2 regions of the Virgibacillus sediminis genome follow, and region 2 is predicted to be linked to the other one. Evidence: riboswitches for the same ligand, from Rfam matches in the RefSeq annotation. Region 2 holds a riboswitch; the other holds the start of a gene.
The links. A riboswitch is a leader RNA that binds a small molecule or an ion and turns the genes downstream of it on or off. The one in region 2 is predicted to bind cobalamin.
Positions count from the first base shown of each region.

Region 1 (7,871 bases), on a different contig from region 2:
TCAAGTGTCACTGGCGATCCCTCCTTTCCAACGATTTTTCTCTTGCTATGAGCAGGCGTATCTGAAAATAGCTCACTTTTTCATTAACCAGCTGCTTTATTTCTTTTAGTTTATGGGTGCCGGCCTTATTCATGGCTTGGATAATTTCTTCCTTTTCTCCATGTGAGAAATAGGAATCAATTGAAAAACCCTCATCCTGTAGTGCTATTTCCACGATATGATCATAAATGGTATTAACTTTTAGTTTCCTCCGACCAGCAATCTGATCTATATCCAACCCCTTTTTCAACAGCTTGTAAGTTGTATTGGCTGAGAAGGATAATCCATAATCATCTTCCAAATCACGAAGCAGCAGCTTCATTAAGGGAAAGGCACCTGGATTATTACGTATCTGATCCATCATACTATGCGTCATAGCCGTGAGCCTTAAGTAAGTATCATCTATAGAAAGCTGGTATTTATCTGCGAGCTGTCCCACACTCATACCATACCTTTTATATCCGGTTAAGCGGTCGGTAAATATTCCTGCTTCATCGTCAGTGAAGTTCTTCAGCAGATGATGAAGCTCTTCATACATTTCTTGGAGTATAGCCCCTTCTTTATCCCGAGCTTTTTTATAGAAGCCTTTCACCCAGGACTCCGTGGGTCCATTATCTACGACCGGTATAAAAGAAAAATAGTTCATTCTGCTGTTGGTCAATGTTTGAATCAATAGAGTAAGCCGATCTGTAAATAAGACTCCAGTTTCATGATATTTTAAGCCGTTCAGTTTATCAAGGCCAAGAATCGGCTCTCGCTCATCCAGCCAACCCAATCCCTCCCTTGTCAGCTTCCAGATGGGCTGCAAATCGGATAATGATTGGATATACTTCATGTAAGACAGCTTGTCAACGATATCGTCAAACTGCCGTTTATCAAGCCGCTTATGAACCCCGAAATAAGGTTCCAACGAATAAATATGGGCGTCCTGCACGGTCTGAATAGATTTCTTCCCCTTTAGCAAATGATAGATAGAGGAAACAGTCCTCTCTCCTCTGAGTTGGTGAATGCTACGGAGTAAAAGGCCTTCAATAATCATTTACTCTCCCCCTATGAAGAGTCTCCTATATTGTTGGTTGCTATATAGTGATAATTTATGTTGAATTTATCAGTAAGACGGCCGAGGATGGTAAGAGCGGGATAAATATATGTACGGAACCTGTTATGGTTCTGATTCAATCATAAATTGCCATTCGGAAAAAGTCAAAATACCAGCAATTGAGAAGGCTGCCGCTATAGGCGGCAGCCTTCTGTTTTATTGATGAATGAGTCAGTGTTTTAAATGATTTTCTATAAATTTCTTGAAATATACACCTATTAAAGGATAGAAAATTAATATGAATATTCCATTTCCTAATGCATGTAACGTGTCAAACGGTAGACCAGCCAAATAATAAGGCAGGAATTGGCCAGTAATTTGATAGGTTGTCAGTGAAACAATGAACCCATATAAATAACCGCAAAATATTGCAAAACCCGCGAGAGCTGCCAATGGCATCCTTTTGAGAAGGTTTCCGATCAACCCGCTAAGCAGACCGATCAAGGACCACGATACCATCTGCCAGACCGTCCAAACCCCCATACCAAGCAGCATATTGGATAAAAATACTGTTACCAATGAAAGCAGTACCGCCGGAAGCGGCCCTAAGAAAATTCCGCATATTATAATGATGGAAGTTACCGGCTGAATATTTGGGAGAAAAGCGAATGCGGCCCTCCCTACAACCGCCAAAGCAGCGAGTAATGCAAGAAGTGTCAGTTTATATGTGCTCAACTAAATCATTCCCATGCCTGAAGATCAAAGGTTACCTCATCACCCGGCTCCAGTTCATATTCCTGAGCTCCTACCATTGCCATTTCTCCATTTACGTAGAACATCCATGACCTTTCTTCTCCTTCTTCCGGTCCAATGCCATTAATAGAAGTAATAAAGCCATTTTCCTCCTCAATATCAAAGTTTTCTTTCATTACATCCATAAGAATGGCATTTTCAGTGATAGTCACTTCTTCCTCGGCGATTATTTCTTCCCCTTCGTTTTCCGACAGAGTAATGTGAACCCTTTCCTCTTTTTCCTCTGCCTGCTGCGTGTTTTCCTGATCCGTGTCTGGAGCCGATTCCTGCTGAGTGGATTCTTCCCCTGTACACCCTGCGAGCAGCCCCATTGCCAACAGCAGGGCTCCCAGGTGCCACAAAATTCTTCTCTTCATCTCTAGTACCTCCCCAATATGTTTTGTAATTTTGAAATATGAGCGATGAACGTCCAACACTTAAAAAAAGCCATCCCTTTAGCAAGAGATGGCTTTTTTCGACAATCGAAACATAATTTTACCCATATAGCATCTATATGTATCCGGTTGTCTCAAACGCTCAAATCCCCGAAGCATTGAAACATCAGAATTTCGGCAGGTCTACTGACTTATGACAGCTTCTTACTCTAAGCCCCTTCCCATATGATGCCCATATAGTGGGTTATTGCTTATTTCATCCGTCAATTACAGTTGCGAGGACAGTTCCAGATTTACACTGGATTCCCTATTAAGCTAAAAGCACCGGAATTCCTTTTCATGTATTCAATTTAATTACTTATTAAATCATATCATATTTGGCTGCATGAGAAAAGATTATGTTTCCAGCGGAATATGGAAGCTGAAAGTAGTTCCTTGATTCTCTATACTTTTGACCTTAATACTACCATTATGGGCCTCTATGATATTCTCTGCAATGGCAAGGCCAAGGCCTGTGCCCTTCTTCTCTTTATTTCTGGTCCTTGATTTATCTGCTTTATAAAACCTCTCAAATACAAATGGAAGGTCCTGTTCAGGTATGCCGGTGCCACTATCTTCTACTTCAGCAGCAAGGCCGCTTTCCGTGCAATCCACGTACACCCGGACAACCCCATTCTCACTTGTATGGCGAATAGCATTGTCAATTAAGTTTGTGAAAACCTGCTCTATGCGGTCTGGATCAAAATAAGCCTGGTTACGGCTGATATTTTTTTCCAGCCTCAATTCGATATGGTTCTCTTCTGCTAGGCCACTAAATTTTTTGATGATCCGGTCAGCATACGTTCCGACGTTGACTTTACTCTTATTAAGCTCGATATGGCCAGCTTCCATCCTCGCCAAATCAAGGAGTTCATTTACTAGTCTTCCCATGCGCAATGATTCTTCATGAATAATTTGGGCCAGCTCATTCTTATCTTCCTTCGACTCTGCTACATCGTCTACGATTGCCTCACTATACCCCTGCATTAAAGAAATTGGGGTACGTAGTTCATGCGAGACATTGGCAATAAAATCCTTTCTTAATTTATCGGAGCGTCTCTCATCCGTCATATCCCTAATAACGGCGACAGCTCCTCTAACATGTGTCTGGTCATATAAAGGGGTCATCAGCATAACCCAATTTCTACCCTGCAGGCTCGTCTCATACAGTTCTTCCCTCTCCCTTTGAACCACTTCTTGAAGGATCTCATGTAATTCATCGGGAAGTCTCCCGTCTTCCTCTTCCGGGCTGCTCCCTTTCTCAAAATACCAGTCTTCCAGGAATTTCTCTGCCGGCGGGTTAATAACAATCATTTCACCATTGCGGCTTAAAGTGATCACACCATCTGCCATCGAGCTTACTATACTGGAGAATTGCTCTTTTTCCTGCCGCAGAGCATTTATATGGAATTTCAGCTGTCTCCCCATGCGGTTAAACGCAATAGCCAGCTCTCCAATCTCATCATGAGTCAATATAGGAACCTTAGTATTAAATTCCCCTCTGGTTAGATCGAAAGCAGCTTCCCTCATTTTTATCAGAGGAGAGGTTATCCGTGACGAAAGGAACACGGCGAATACGATGGTCAATATAATTGCAATACCTGCCGCCAAAAGGATAATCTGGGTTGTCTCTTTTTTTGTCTGTTCAATGACATCTAAAGATTGATAAACAAACACGCCTGCCTGAGTAGTGGATACAGGCGCCCCTGCAATCATTGCTTCAATGCCACTCTCAGGAAGCACCATTTGCTGTTTAATTTCGGCGTCATCAGTAATCACCCTGGCAAGCTTGTTATCCATATCGAGCCAAGACATTTTGAACTCTGACAATTCTTCATTGGAACTGTCCGACACCCAGACCTCTCCATCCCCAAAAACAATAGCAATTCTTGTATCCAAGTCAGCGATTCGTTCCGTTGTTTCCTTAATTAGTGCCCGGTCCGGGTGCTGTTCCACAAGCACGGAAACTTTCGTGGCCGTCTGCATCATTGCCTTTTCAGCTTCCTGGATATGGAAGTTTTCAAAAAACTGGAGAAGCAGTATGGTTAATATAAATAATACAAAAGAAACCAACAGCAGGATAGTTGCCGCCAGCTTCCCTACTACGCTGCGCCAAAACATTATGCGTCATCTACCTCGAATTTATAGCCGACACCCCAAACGGTGACAATCATTTTCGCTGCCTCTTGGGAAACATTGTTTAACTTCTCCCTTAATCGTTTCACATGTGTATCCACGGTTCTCAGGTCCCCAAAAAATTCATATTCCCATACTTCCTTCAACAGCTGCTCCCTAGTGAAAACTTTGTCAGGTGACTTGGCCAAAAAACAGAGCAGCTCATACTCTTTAGGAGTAAGGGTCACTTCCTTACCATCCGCAGTCACTCTGTGTGCATCATGGTCAATGGTTAGATTTGGAAACACCAATACGTTTTTAGAAGTCTCTTCTTTATGATTGAAATCAGAAGTAGACACCCTGCGGAGCAATGCTTTTACCCGAAGAACGACTTCCCTCGGACTGAAAGGCTTTACTACATAGTCATCAGCTCCCGCCTCGAACCCTTGAACTCTGTTTGCCTCTTCTCCTTTTGCTGTCAACATGATAATGGGTGTGGTTTTCTCCTTGCGCAGCTCCTGGCTGAACTCTATTCCATCCATTTCCGGCATCATAATATCAAGCAATATAACATCATAATGGTTATTCAAGGCTTTATCCAATGCATCTTTACCATTCTCAGCTTCATCCACTACGTAATTTTCTCTCTCTAGGTACATACGGGTTAGCCGTCGGATCCTTTCTTCATCATCGACAACTAGTATGATAGCTTCTTTATCCATATCAATTCCCCCTTCTCACGAATATATTTTGAGTATAAACCAACATTCTTAAAATGTGTAAGAAAAGAAGACACCGTGTAAAGTTTACACCAGTGCCTTTTATATTAAATGTCCTTATGCATAAGAATGCAGGCCTGCCAAGACTAGATTGACTACAATCAGGTTAAACATAATAATTGCAAACCCGATTACAGCGAGCCACGCAGATTTCTCACCATGCCAGCCTCTCGAAAGCCGCAGATGCAAGAAGGCAGCGTAGAAAAACCATGTAATTAGGGCCCATACTTCTTTCGGATCCCATCCCCAGAAACGATCCCAGGCAATCTGTGCCCAAATGGCTGCGAAAATAAGCCCTCCAAGTGTAAAGAGAGGAAATCCGATTGCTACTGCCCGGTAATTGATTTCGTCCACCAGATCCGGTTTCACATTTTTAAGATATGGCTGGATGAATGCACCTATTCTTTTACGGAGGAGGAGACGGACAAGACCATAAAGAATGGTTCCTGTTAATACCGACCAAATAACGGTATTGAATTTCCTTCCAGCATCCGCTCCGTGCATCCATTCTGGTGCCTCGAACCATGGCTCCATTACATCCTCCGAAATAAGCGTTCCTTCATTAGGGGCAGCAATGGCAGGCAGATGGTATTCAGTTGTTACATTGGCTCCTTGTTCGGTATATTCAAACGTTGCACTGTAGTCCATTAAATTGAATACGGTCGTACTAACAATAAAACCGACAAACAGAAATAAGGAATAAAGTACAATTTCCAGCCATATATTACTTTTATTCCGGACAGTTTGATCAACCTGTCGGATTAAATAGATCAGCCCAGCAACAAAGCTGATAGAGAGGATCCCTTGTGCAAGTGATACAGTGGTCACATGAATATATAACCAATGGCTTTGCAGGGATGGCACTAATGGAGCCACTTCAGTAGGGAACATACTGGCATAGGCAATGATGATCATTGCTACAGGCAGGGCGAAAAGCCCAAGCACTGTCACTTTGTATATAAAGTAGATCACAATAAAACCAAACACCAGACACATGCCCAAGAAAGTCATGAATTCGAACATATTGCTTACAGGTGCATGCCCGCTTGCCATCCACCTTGTTATAAAGTAAATGGTTTGGGCGGCAAAGCCAATGATTGTTATTGTAATGCCTATTACCCCGGCCCTTCCTTTTGCCGTGGAAGTCCTTTTATCCCTGATGGTAAACCCAAAAAAGAAGGTTGCAACCAAATAAAGGATAAACGCCGTGTACAGCATGGTACTGCTTACTTCAATTAAACTCATATATTACCCTCCGTATTGTTAGATGGCACAGGTTGGAGAAGAGGAAATTCCATCATCCTTCATCCAATTCCTGCTGGTCAGTCACCATTGTGATATTTGTGCCTTCTATTGCTTTTTCGATGTCTTTTTGGACACCAAACCAGTTTTTATTAGTATGGGCAGCCATGAGGATACCATCATCTTTAGGGTGGAGCCAGATCCTTCTGTGATGCCAGTACATTCCCTGAATCACACCGATCATAAATATAGCAGCACCCAGTCCAAAAAATGGAAGAGTATGGTCCACTCTTACCGTTAAACCACTGACATCTCTTGTATCAAAGTCCGTAATCCCGATATTGTAGTCATTTTCGCCTGTAGGATCCAAATTTCGTCCAATCCCAAGGAAGCTTACTTCAGGTTCTTCTCCGTCTGGCGGATGGACAACCATTACAAAGGCTGGGTTTCGGGGATAATTTGTCTCCGATGCTGGTTCGCCGTCATCGCCCAGATAATAATCAGGAAAATATTCGGCTATTTCCACACGGAAGCCATTTTCCAATTGATACTCACTTTCCGGGGAGGTTAAGTCCACCTCGAAATTGGCAAGGGCTTCTTCTTCCGGATCATCCACTTCATGAATCTTGAAGCTCATAGAAGAAAATTCATTCGTCTGATAACCTGCCTGATATAGGGAATATTCGTCGAATTTAGCCGGATGGTTCAATCGGATTTCCTCTTCCTGGATAGGCTCCAGTTCCGGCTCTTCTCCTGCAACTGAAGATTCTTTTGCCCGATAGATGACTGCATTGGTCTGAAAATTACTGAACACTTCCCCTTGTTCAGCGATAGCCTCTTTGAATCTTTCATCATTCTCATCATGGGTTTCAATCAGCAATTCTTTATTTTCAATATAATATTCACTATTAGTTCCGGGAATTACTGTGGTCTCTCCTTCTCTAACCCATACATATTCATCCAAGTACAGGACATCAGAGAACCTGAGGATTGCTGCCACCAGGATAATAATAAGACCGATATGATTTACATATGGCCCCCATCTGGAGAACCTATTTTTCTCAGCCAGGATATGGCCGTCTTCTTCTCTGATACGATACCTCTGTTTTTTCAGCCGTTCTTTTACTGTATCGATTTCTTCCCCTGTCACGTGATCTGTTTCACTATACAGCCGCTGCCGGCTGATAAACGATTTATGCCTCTTTGGTTTCTGAATCTTCAAAGCCTTGTACAATGGGACAACCCTATCAATACTGCAAATCACCAAGGAAATTCCTATTAAGGCAATCAACAGCATGTACCACCAGGAACTGTACAAATTATGTAAACCTAACTGATAATAAATCAACCCTAGAATGCCGTATCGATCCTCATAGAAGACGGACGGATCGCGGTTTTCAGCATCAGCAGGAATATACATCTCCTGCGGGA
Region 1 covers NZ_JBHRRZ010000014.1:103,297-111,167, reverse strand. The annotation lists gene ACFODW_RS08020 (RecQ family ATP-dependent DNA helicase) at 1-11, opposite strand, end outside; gene ACFODW_RS08015 (helix-turn-helix domain-containing protein) at 8-1,078, opposite strand; gene ACFODW_RS08010 (ECF transporter S component) at 1,310-1,813, opposite strand; gene ACFODW_RS08005 (DUF4430 domain-containing protein) at 1,819-2,247, opposite strand; cobalamin riboswitch at 2,425-2,609, opposite strand; gene ACFODW_RS08000 (ATP-binding protein) at 2,662-4,425, opposite strand; gene ACFODW_RS07995 (response regulator transcription factor) at 4,425-5,141, opposite strand; gene ccsB (c-type cytochrome biogenesis protein CcsB) at 5,256-6,443, opposite strand; gene resB (cytochrome c biogenesis protein ResB) at 6,496-7,871, opposite strand, start outside.
Region 1: it holds a riboswitch for cobalamin, as region 2 does, so the genes downstream of both, ACFODW_RS08005 (DUF4430 domain-containing protein) here and ACFODW_RS11815 (ribonucleoside-diphosphate reductase subunit alpha) in region 2, are expected to answer to the same signal.

Region 2 (7,871 bases):
TGATGAGTCATGTTATACTGAAAAAAATGCTGGCATGCTACTTAGCAATAACTGCATGTGGCTGTTCCTGTACAAGTGGAAGAACGCTTGAAATGCTGCTTCATTGTTCAATGAACAAAAAATGGAGGTTATAAGATGAATGAACACCTGCAAAAATTGACGGACCGAATTGCCGATCAATTCGGGCTCCAGCAATACCATTTGAAGAACCATTCCATTTTTCGACAATCGAATGTGTTCAACGAAACCATCTATATATTAAATATGGAATGGTTCCCCAATAATTCTCCACACAGCGAGGATGGCTTCAATCCGCCTGGCACAGCTGTTATTGATGCAGATATCCACAGTGGCCGTATCAGACGGATCATTTTCTCAGAAGATACAACCTATGCAGAAAGTGGATTTTTCCCTGATCCACAGAAGGAAACGGCCATCGAATGGATGGAGGAGATGACCGGCCTGGAGTTTGGACGGCAATTCCGCCTTGTGGATGAAGGTGAGGATAACTTGCTTTTCCAAGCAGCTGTGGACAATGTCCCTGTTTATCCGTCCGGCACGATTGAAATCCAGTTTAATGCTCAAGGCGAGCTCACACTCTTTTCCATAGACGGCACTTTCCCACAGGAGGACCAGATCCGTTGGGAGCCCTTCAACCTGACACTTGAGAAAACAGAACCTGTTTCCAGGCAGCAAATAAAACTGCTGGAAATTCCTGTTGAAGCAGAAAAAAGATGGCTGCCTGTCTACGGCCCGACAACCGCCTTCTTGACCAATGATGGAAAACGCAGCTTCTCGTTCGAAGAAGTGGAAAAACGTGTTTCTTTCGTGGAGAAAGATGAGCTTTTAATGTGGAAAGAACCTGCAGACGACATATTCGCTGAAGAGGAAGTGGACTTCTCCTTGGAAGTCAACGAAGAACAAGCACTCGCCCGCAAACCGGACCCGGATGCCCACCCACTGACAGAAGGGGAGCAAGATAAAGCAGTCCAAGAGGCTGTCCGTTTCCTTCAACGCGTATTTCCTGATGACAGTGGAAATTGGAGACTTACCAGTATCTACAGGCAGAATGGCTATGTATTTGTCGAGCTGCAGCCATCTAAGCCAAGCAACAGGGTAGTTGAGCGGAAAATTAGGCTTGTTCTGGATAAAGAGGACCTCCATGCTGTAAGCTATCTTGATAATCAGGTGATTGTGGATATCTTCAGCCAATTCGACCCGGCTGGCCCAGTGAAACTATCCACAGAAGAGGCATTCGAAACATTGAAGAACCATATCAAAGTTACTCCGGTGTATGTATATGATGCAGATCATTCCTCCTATATCCTATGCGGCAAAATCGACTCCGAGTATGGTGTGGATGCACAGACAGGTGAACTCGTTGCCTTGAATGAATTATAAAAAAGGTTGGGACAAAAGTGTTTTAACAAAAGAAATACGAACTGACTAGAAACTTAATAGTGGAGTTAGCCGCTACGGAAATATGCTCCGATTCCACGGGCGGCTGGTGAGCCACCTTGTGCTTTCGCACTGCGGTGTCTCGCCTAGGCCTTTCCTCCCGTAGGAGTCTGCGCATATTTCCTCCGCTAAATCCGTTCATTCGTCTTCCTTCATTAAACAGTTTAGTTATGTCCCAACCTCTAAATTAAATATTTTACCTACAGCTGTCCGGTCCGTATATTACCCCACAGCAGCTTGGCGCCTTTGTTGATGAGGAAGATGTTACATGGCTCTCAATCAACCTCTCCATCTACAGGTCATCAAATCCATTTAAATCACTTGTTTTCGTATATTGCCTGGATTTCTGCTCAAAGAAATCCGTTTTCGTATCATCAAAGTTATCCACATATGCGCGGATCCATTTCATGGGGTTATCCACATAATCTGGATAAATCTCACTCAACCCCATCATCCGCAGCATTTTATTCGCACGGTATTTAATATACCCTTTCATCTCCTCCAAATCGATTCCCTCTATTTCCTTCAATACGTAGGAGGACCATTCTATCTCCAAATCCACCGACAGGCGGAACTGCTCATATACCCATCCTGTCAGCTCTGTTGTATTGTACTCCGGCCGTTCTGCAAGAGCCGCACGGAACAGCTCCGATATGAACCGGCCATGCTCCAGCTCATCCCGGTTGATATAGCTGATCATCGTGGAAGTACCGACCATTTTATTGTTCCGTGCCAGGTTATAGAAAAAGGCGAATCCCGAATAGAAGAACATCCCTTCCAATAAGGAAGTATACACCAGCGTTTTCAAGATATTCTCCATGGTTGGCTCTTCGACAAATCGGTTGTACTGCTGAATCAGATGCTCGTTTCTCTTCAGCAGTACGGGATCCCTTCTGCCCAATTGGAAGGATTCGTTCTGTTCATCAAGCGACACTACCGAAGACAGCACATAGGAATAGCTCTCATTATGCACAGCCTCTTGTTGGGAGATGACTGCCATAATAGACTGTACAGCCGGATCTGTCGCGTACAAAGAAAGCAGAAGGGCTGTTCTTGTTTGGGGGCCATCCAATGTGGATAACAATCCAATGATCTTCAGGTAAGCATCCTGTTCTTCCTTTGTTAATGTGGGGAACTGCTTCACATCTGCGGACATATTAACCTCATCCGCCTGCCAGTAATTGCCCACAAGCCGCTTATATAGTTTATACCAGTGTGGATAAGCTATATCGTTCCAATTTAATATTCCGCTTGATTTTCCTCCAAATAGTGCCGTAGACTTATTTGGATGGCGGGGCTCCAGTGTTTTTGCTCTTTCCAGCAATGCTTCGGACATCATCCAGCACTCCTTCCGTCCATTCTATTATTTTCTTTTCCTGCCCCCCTCTGGGAGACTGTTCAATTTTCAGCCCAGGCCACTTGCTCTTATAAAATGTACACAACTTATCCACAGATCGGCAGAATAATTCATCTCCCCCAAATTGAGTATCACCTGAGCCGAAGATGGCCATATGATTCGGCTTGTATCCAATTTCCAAGACAAAATCCTTCACTTCATCCGGCGTACTTCCCCTGTCCCAAGTAAAGGTTCCAACAAAAATCACCTCATAGTTACGCGGATCAATCGGTGGGTCAATTCCAATTCGGTGCATTTCCGCCTCGATGGATGCTTGTCTACAATTTTCGGCAATCATTTCCGCTATTTCCTCGGTGTTTCCACTGTAGGAAAGATAGGCAACCAGCACCTTCAACTCTCACACCACTCACATTCCTCTACATCATTCGAAGTGGAGCGGACATAATAGGTCGTTTTCAAGCCTTCTTTCCATGCCTGAAGGTGAAGGTCCAGCAGCACGGAAGCCCGAATCGTATTCGGTACATAGAAGTTGAATGAAATAGCCTGGTCAACATGCCTCTGCCTTGCCGCATTCTGTCTCACCGACCAGCGTTGATCGACTATATACGCGGAGCGGCGATAGATATCATATGTGCGGTGATCCAGTTCCGGGGCAGTTACCGGGACCTTGAAATCCTTCTTTTCCTCGTGATAGAACGGCTTGAATACCGGATCGATGCTTGCAGTAGAACCGGCTATCATAGATGTCGATGAATTCGGTGCGACTGCCATCAGGTAACTATTCCGTATGCCGTTTTCCTGAACCAGCTGCCGCAATTCCTCCCAGTCATCACCCGTATAATCCCGCTCGCGGAAATACTCGCCTGTTTCCCACTTGCTGCCGGAGAAGGCTGGGTAGCTCCCTTTTTCTCTGCTTAATTCCTGGCTCTGTCTGATGGCTGTATAGGCAATCCGCTCATACAGTTCATCGGCATAACGGACAGCTTCTTCGGATTCCCATTCAATATTCAGCTTAGCCAGAAGATGATGCCACCCGAAAGTCCCCAATCCTACCGCACGGTACTTCCTATTGGTACGCTCTGCCTGAGGCAGGGGCAGTGTATTGATATCTATTACATTATCAAGCATGCGTACCTGGATGCGGATCAGCCTCTCCAGCACTTTGTCCGGCACCGCTCTGCCAAGGTTGATCGAGCTCAAATTGCAGACCACATAATCCCCCGGCTTATATTTCTTCATGAGGCTTCCTTCCTCTTCCAGCCACTCTTCGACAAATTCTGTCGGAGACTGGTTCTGTGTGATTTCCGTACAGAGATTGGAACAGTAGATCATCCCTTCATGTGGGTTGCTGTTCTTTCTGTTCACTTCGTCCCGATAAAACATGAACGGAGTGCCTGATTCCAACTGTGACTTCATCATTCTTTTCATGATATCGATGGCAGGAACCTTCCTTTTCGACAGCTCCTTCGATTCCACACATTCCCTGTATTTTTTCCTCCATTCGCCATCCCCACGAGTCCCATCATAAAAATCTTCAAGAGAATAGCCCATGACACGGCGTACCTCATGCGGGTCGAATAAATACCAATCACCCCGCTCTTCCACCTGCTCCATAAACAAGTCTGGAAGGCATACACCAGTGAAAATATCATGGGCTCTCATCCGGTCGTCCCCATTGTTCAGCTTCAGATCTAGGAAGGATTCAATATCCTTATGCCATACATCCAAGTAAATGGCGATGGCGCCCTTTCTTGTCCCCAGCTGATCCACACTCACTGCTGTATTATTCAGCTGTTTAATCCATGGAACGACACCGCTCGACATCCCTTTGAATCCTTTGATGGAGCTTCCGCGGCTCCGGATTTTCCCCATATAAACTCCAATGCCGCCGCCATTTTTAGAGAGCTTCGCAATATCGGTATTGCTGTCGTAAATCGCCTGGAGGCTATCATCCACTGTATCTATGAAACAACTGGAAAGCTGCCCATGTGTTTTGCCTGCATTATTCAATGTAGGAGTAGCCACTGTCATGTATAGATTGCTCAAGGCCCAATAAGCTTCTTTTACAAGCTCCAATCGCTGCCCGGGCACTTCCTGGTGCATCAGATGCATCGCGATGACCATCCAGCGTTCTTGTGGAAGTTCATACACATTCTTCTCATGATCCGTGGCCAAATAGCGGGTCGCCAGCGTATAGAGGCCAAGGTAGTGGAAAAGCAGATCATTTTCCGGGTCTATAATCTTTTCAAGTTCTTCAATCTCTTCCCTGCTGTATGTCTCAAGGAGATGCGGCGAATAGATGCCCTTTTTTGTCAAGGTATCCAGCAACTGATAAAAACCGCCATATTTCAGGGAAGGTTCAAATCCCCTGTTCTTTCCCGCTTCCCTATACAAATTATCCAAATAGAGCCTGGATGCCAGGAAGGTCCAATCCGGGTTCGCCTCGTCTATGTTTTCCAATGCCTGCTTTATTAGAATTTCTGAAGTTTTACTTGCTGTATCCCCTGGGTTGACTGATTGTTTGGCTTTCTCCATATACCTTTCCGTATCGATAGATAGGCCAGCTGCCGCTTGATTGATTCGCTCGATCAACTCTTCCTGGATGACCGCTTTCTCTGTAATCATGTATATCCTCCTCTGATAGACTTGTTACTGCAGGAGACCGCCCCCAGGGTCCGGCGCAACATAAAAAGCCGCTCACCCTCACAGGATAAACGGCATAAAACGGCATACGTGACCATTGACGTCGGCCGTTTCAATAATCCCGCACCCCGGAGAAATGAAACATGGAGTTACGGCAGGTCTCCTGACTCGTGCTTCCACCTCCAGGGGCCTTCCAACACAATCTTCTTATCAGCAGATTGCATTGTGGCCATTCCCTTTCGTCCACACTTACAGTTGCGGGGGCAGTTCCAGATTCCAACTGGATTCCCTATTAAGGCATCACATGCCACCATAACTCACTACACTACATATAGTATTTTTAATATTAATGATTCACAATATATCGTACCCTAAATTAGCTTATGGGTAAACATATATGCAACAAATACCCTTCCTTAATTCTGAAACCGCTCCAGTCTGGTAAAGAATTCTTTCAGAAAGTCATAGAATACTTTCTCAGTAGGCAGGAGCTGCCGGTCTTTTGGTATAATGACGCCCACCGTCCTTGCCACGTTTGGTTCTCTTACTGGAACCTTAACGGTAGCTCTGGGCAGACTGTCCACCAGTGTAATCTCTGGTACCAGAGTAACACCAAGACCCGCAGAAACCAACCCTTTGATGGCATCAATATCTTCCCCTTCAAAGGAGACTTCCGGATCAAATCCCAGCTGGTTGCAAGCATTGATGATCAATGTCCTAAGGATATAATTTTCCGGGAACAGGATAAACTGGTCGCCTCGCAGATCATTCAAGGTCAAGGATGGCGATTGGGCAAATCGATGGCTTGCCGGCAGAAGAGCCACCATGTTTTCGGTAAACAGAATAGCCCCCTTCAGCTTCTTTTCATTCGTGGGCACCGGCCCAAGGAGGGCCATGTTGATCTCCCCGTTCGTTACGGCCTTCTTCAGTTCATGATAGGACCCCTGTTTTAGTTTGAATTTCACATCGGGGTAACGTTCCCGGAAGCCTGAAACAGCGGTCGGCAGCATGTATGCCGACAGGCTGCTGGGGAATCCGACATGCACTGTGCCTCGCTCCGGGTCGGTATATTCCTCAATCACCTGGGCAGCATCATCGATGGCATGGATAGCCTGTTCCATATGCTCTTTAAATACCCTGCCGATTGGAGTGAGTTTGACCGTTCTGCCTTCTCTGATAAACAAGGAGACCCCAAGTTCCTGCTCCAGGTTGAAAATTTGCCTGCTTACAGCCGACTGGGCAATATGTAAAGCATTGGCCGCTTCCGTCACGTGCTCCCGCTTAGCCACTTCCAGAAAATATTTGATCTGTTTCAATTCCATAGAAAGCACCTCATTTCATTCATCTCAAAAAAGCATTAAAGCAATCTATAATTCATATTGTTGATATCTATCATAACATGTAAAATTAACAGTATATTGTTTCAACTACAAACAAGGAGGTCACAGATGCTATTATGACGAATTTAACGAACGTAGCCCCAGAAAAGAATCAGAAAGTACAGCAATATGTAGACGAAGTCTATTCTAATATTGTAGAAAGAAACCCTAACGAACCTGAATTTCACCAGGCCGCATCTCTAATCTTCAAATCCCTCACCCCTCTTTTGGAGAAGCATCCTGTTTATATGGAGAAAGGTATACTCGAACAGCTTTCAGAACCGGAAAGAATGATCACCTTCCGTGTCCCTTGGGTGGATGACCAGGGGAAAGTGAGAGTAAATCGTGGATTCCGCGTCCAGTTCAATAGTGCGATCGGGCCATATAAAGGTGGATTACGGTTCCACCCTTCTGTAAACCAAAGTATCATAAAATTCCTCGGCCTGGAACAAATTATCAAAAATTCTCTGACAGGACAGCCAATCGGCGGCGGTAAGGGCGGCGCAGACTTTGATCCCAAAGGGAAATCAGACAATGAAATTATGAGATTCTGCCAAAGCTTCATGACAGAGCTTTCCAAGCATATTGGGCCAAACACCGACATTCCAGCTGGCGATATTGGTGTAGGAGCCCGGGAAATCGGCTACTTGTTTGGCCAGTACAAGAAAATGCGCAGCGAATACGAAGCAGGTGTTTTGACCGGAAAAGGACTGGAGTACGGTGGAAGCCTTGCCCGAAAAGAAGCTACCGGTTATGGAGTCATCTACTTCATGAAAGAAGCCCTTAAAGATCGCGGCTTAGCACTATATGGCAGCACTTTGGTCATTTCCGGATCCGGCAACGTCTCCATCTATGCCATGGAAAAAGCAAAGGAACTCGGCGCAAGAGTGGTTGCCTGCAGTGATTCCAGCGGTTATATCGTTGATGAAAATGGAATCGACCTCGATACTATCAAAGAAATTAAAGAAGTGAACAGAGGGAGAATCAGCGATTACATTGAAACACATCCACATGCATCCTTCTATGAAGGCTGT
Region 2 covers NZ_JBHRRZ010000017.1:166,008-173,878, forward strand. The annotation lists gene ACFODW_RS11800 (hypothetical protein) at 136-1,401, shown strand; gene ACFODW_RS11805 (ribonucleotide-diphosphate reductase subunit beta) at 1,751-2,794, opposite strand; gene ACFODW_RS11810 (flavodoxin) at 2,739-3,209, opposite strand; gene ACFODW_RS11815 (ribonucleoside-diphosphate reductase subunit alpha) at 3,206-5,440, opposite strand; cobalamin riboswitch at 5,595-5,788, opposite strand; gene ACFODW_RS11820 (LysR family transcriptional regulator) at 5,875-6,780, opposite strand; gene gdhA (NADP-specific glutamate dehydrogenase) at 6,915-7,871, shown strand, end outside.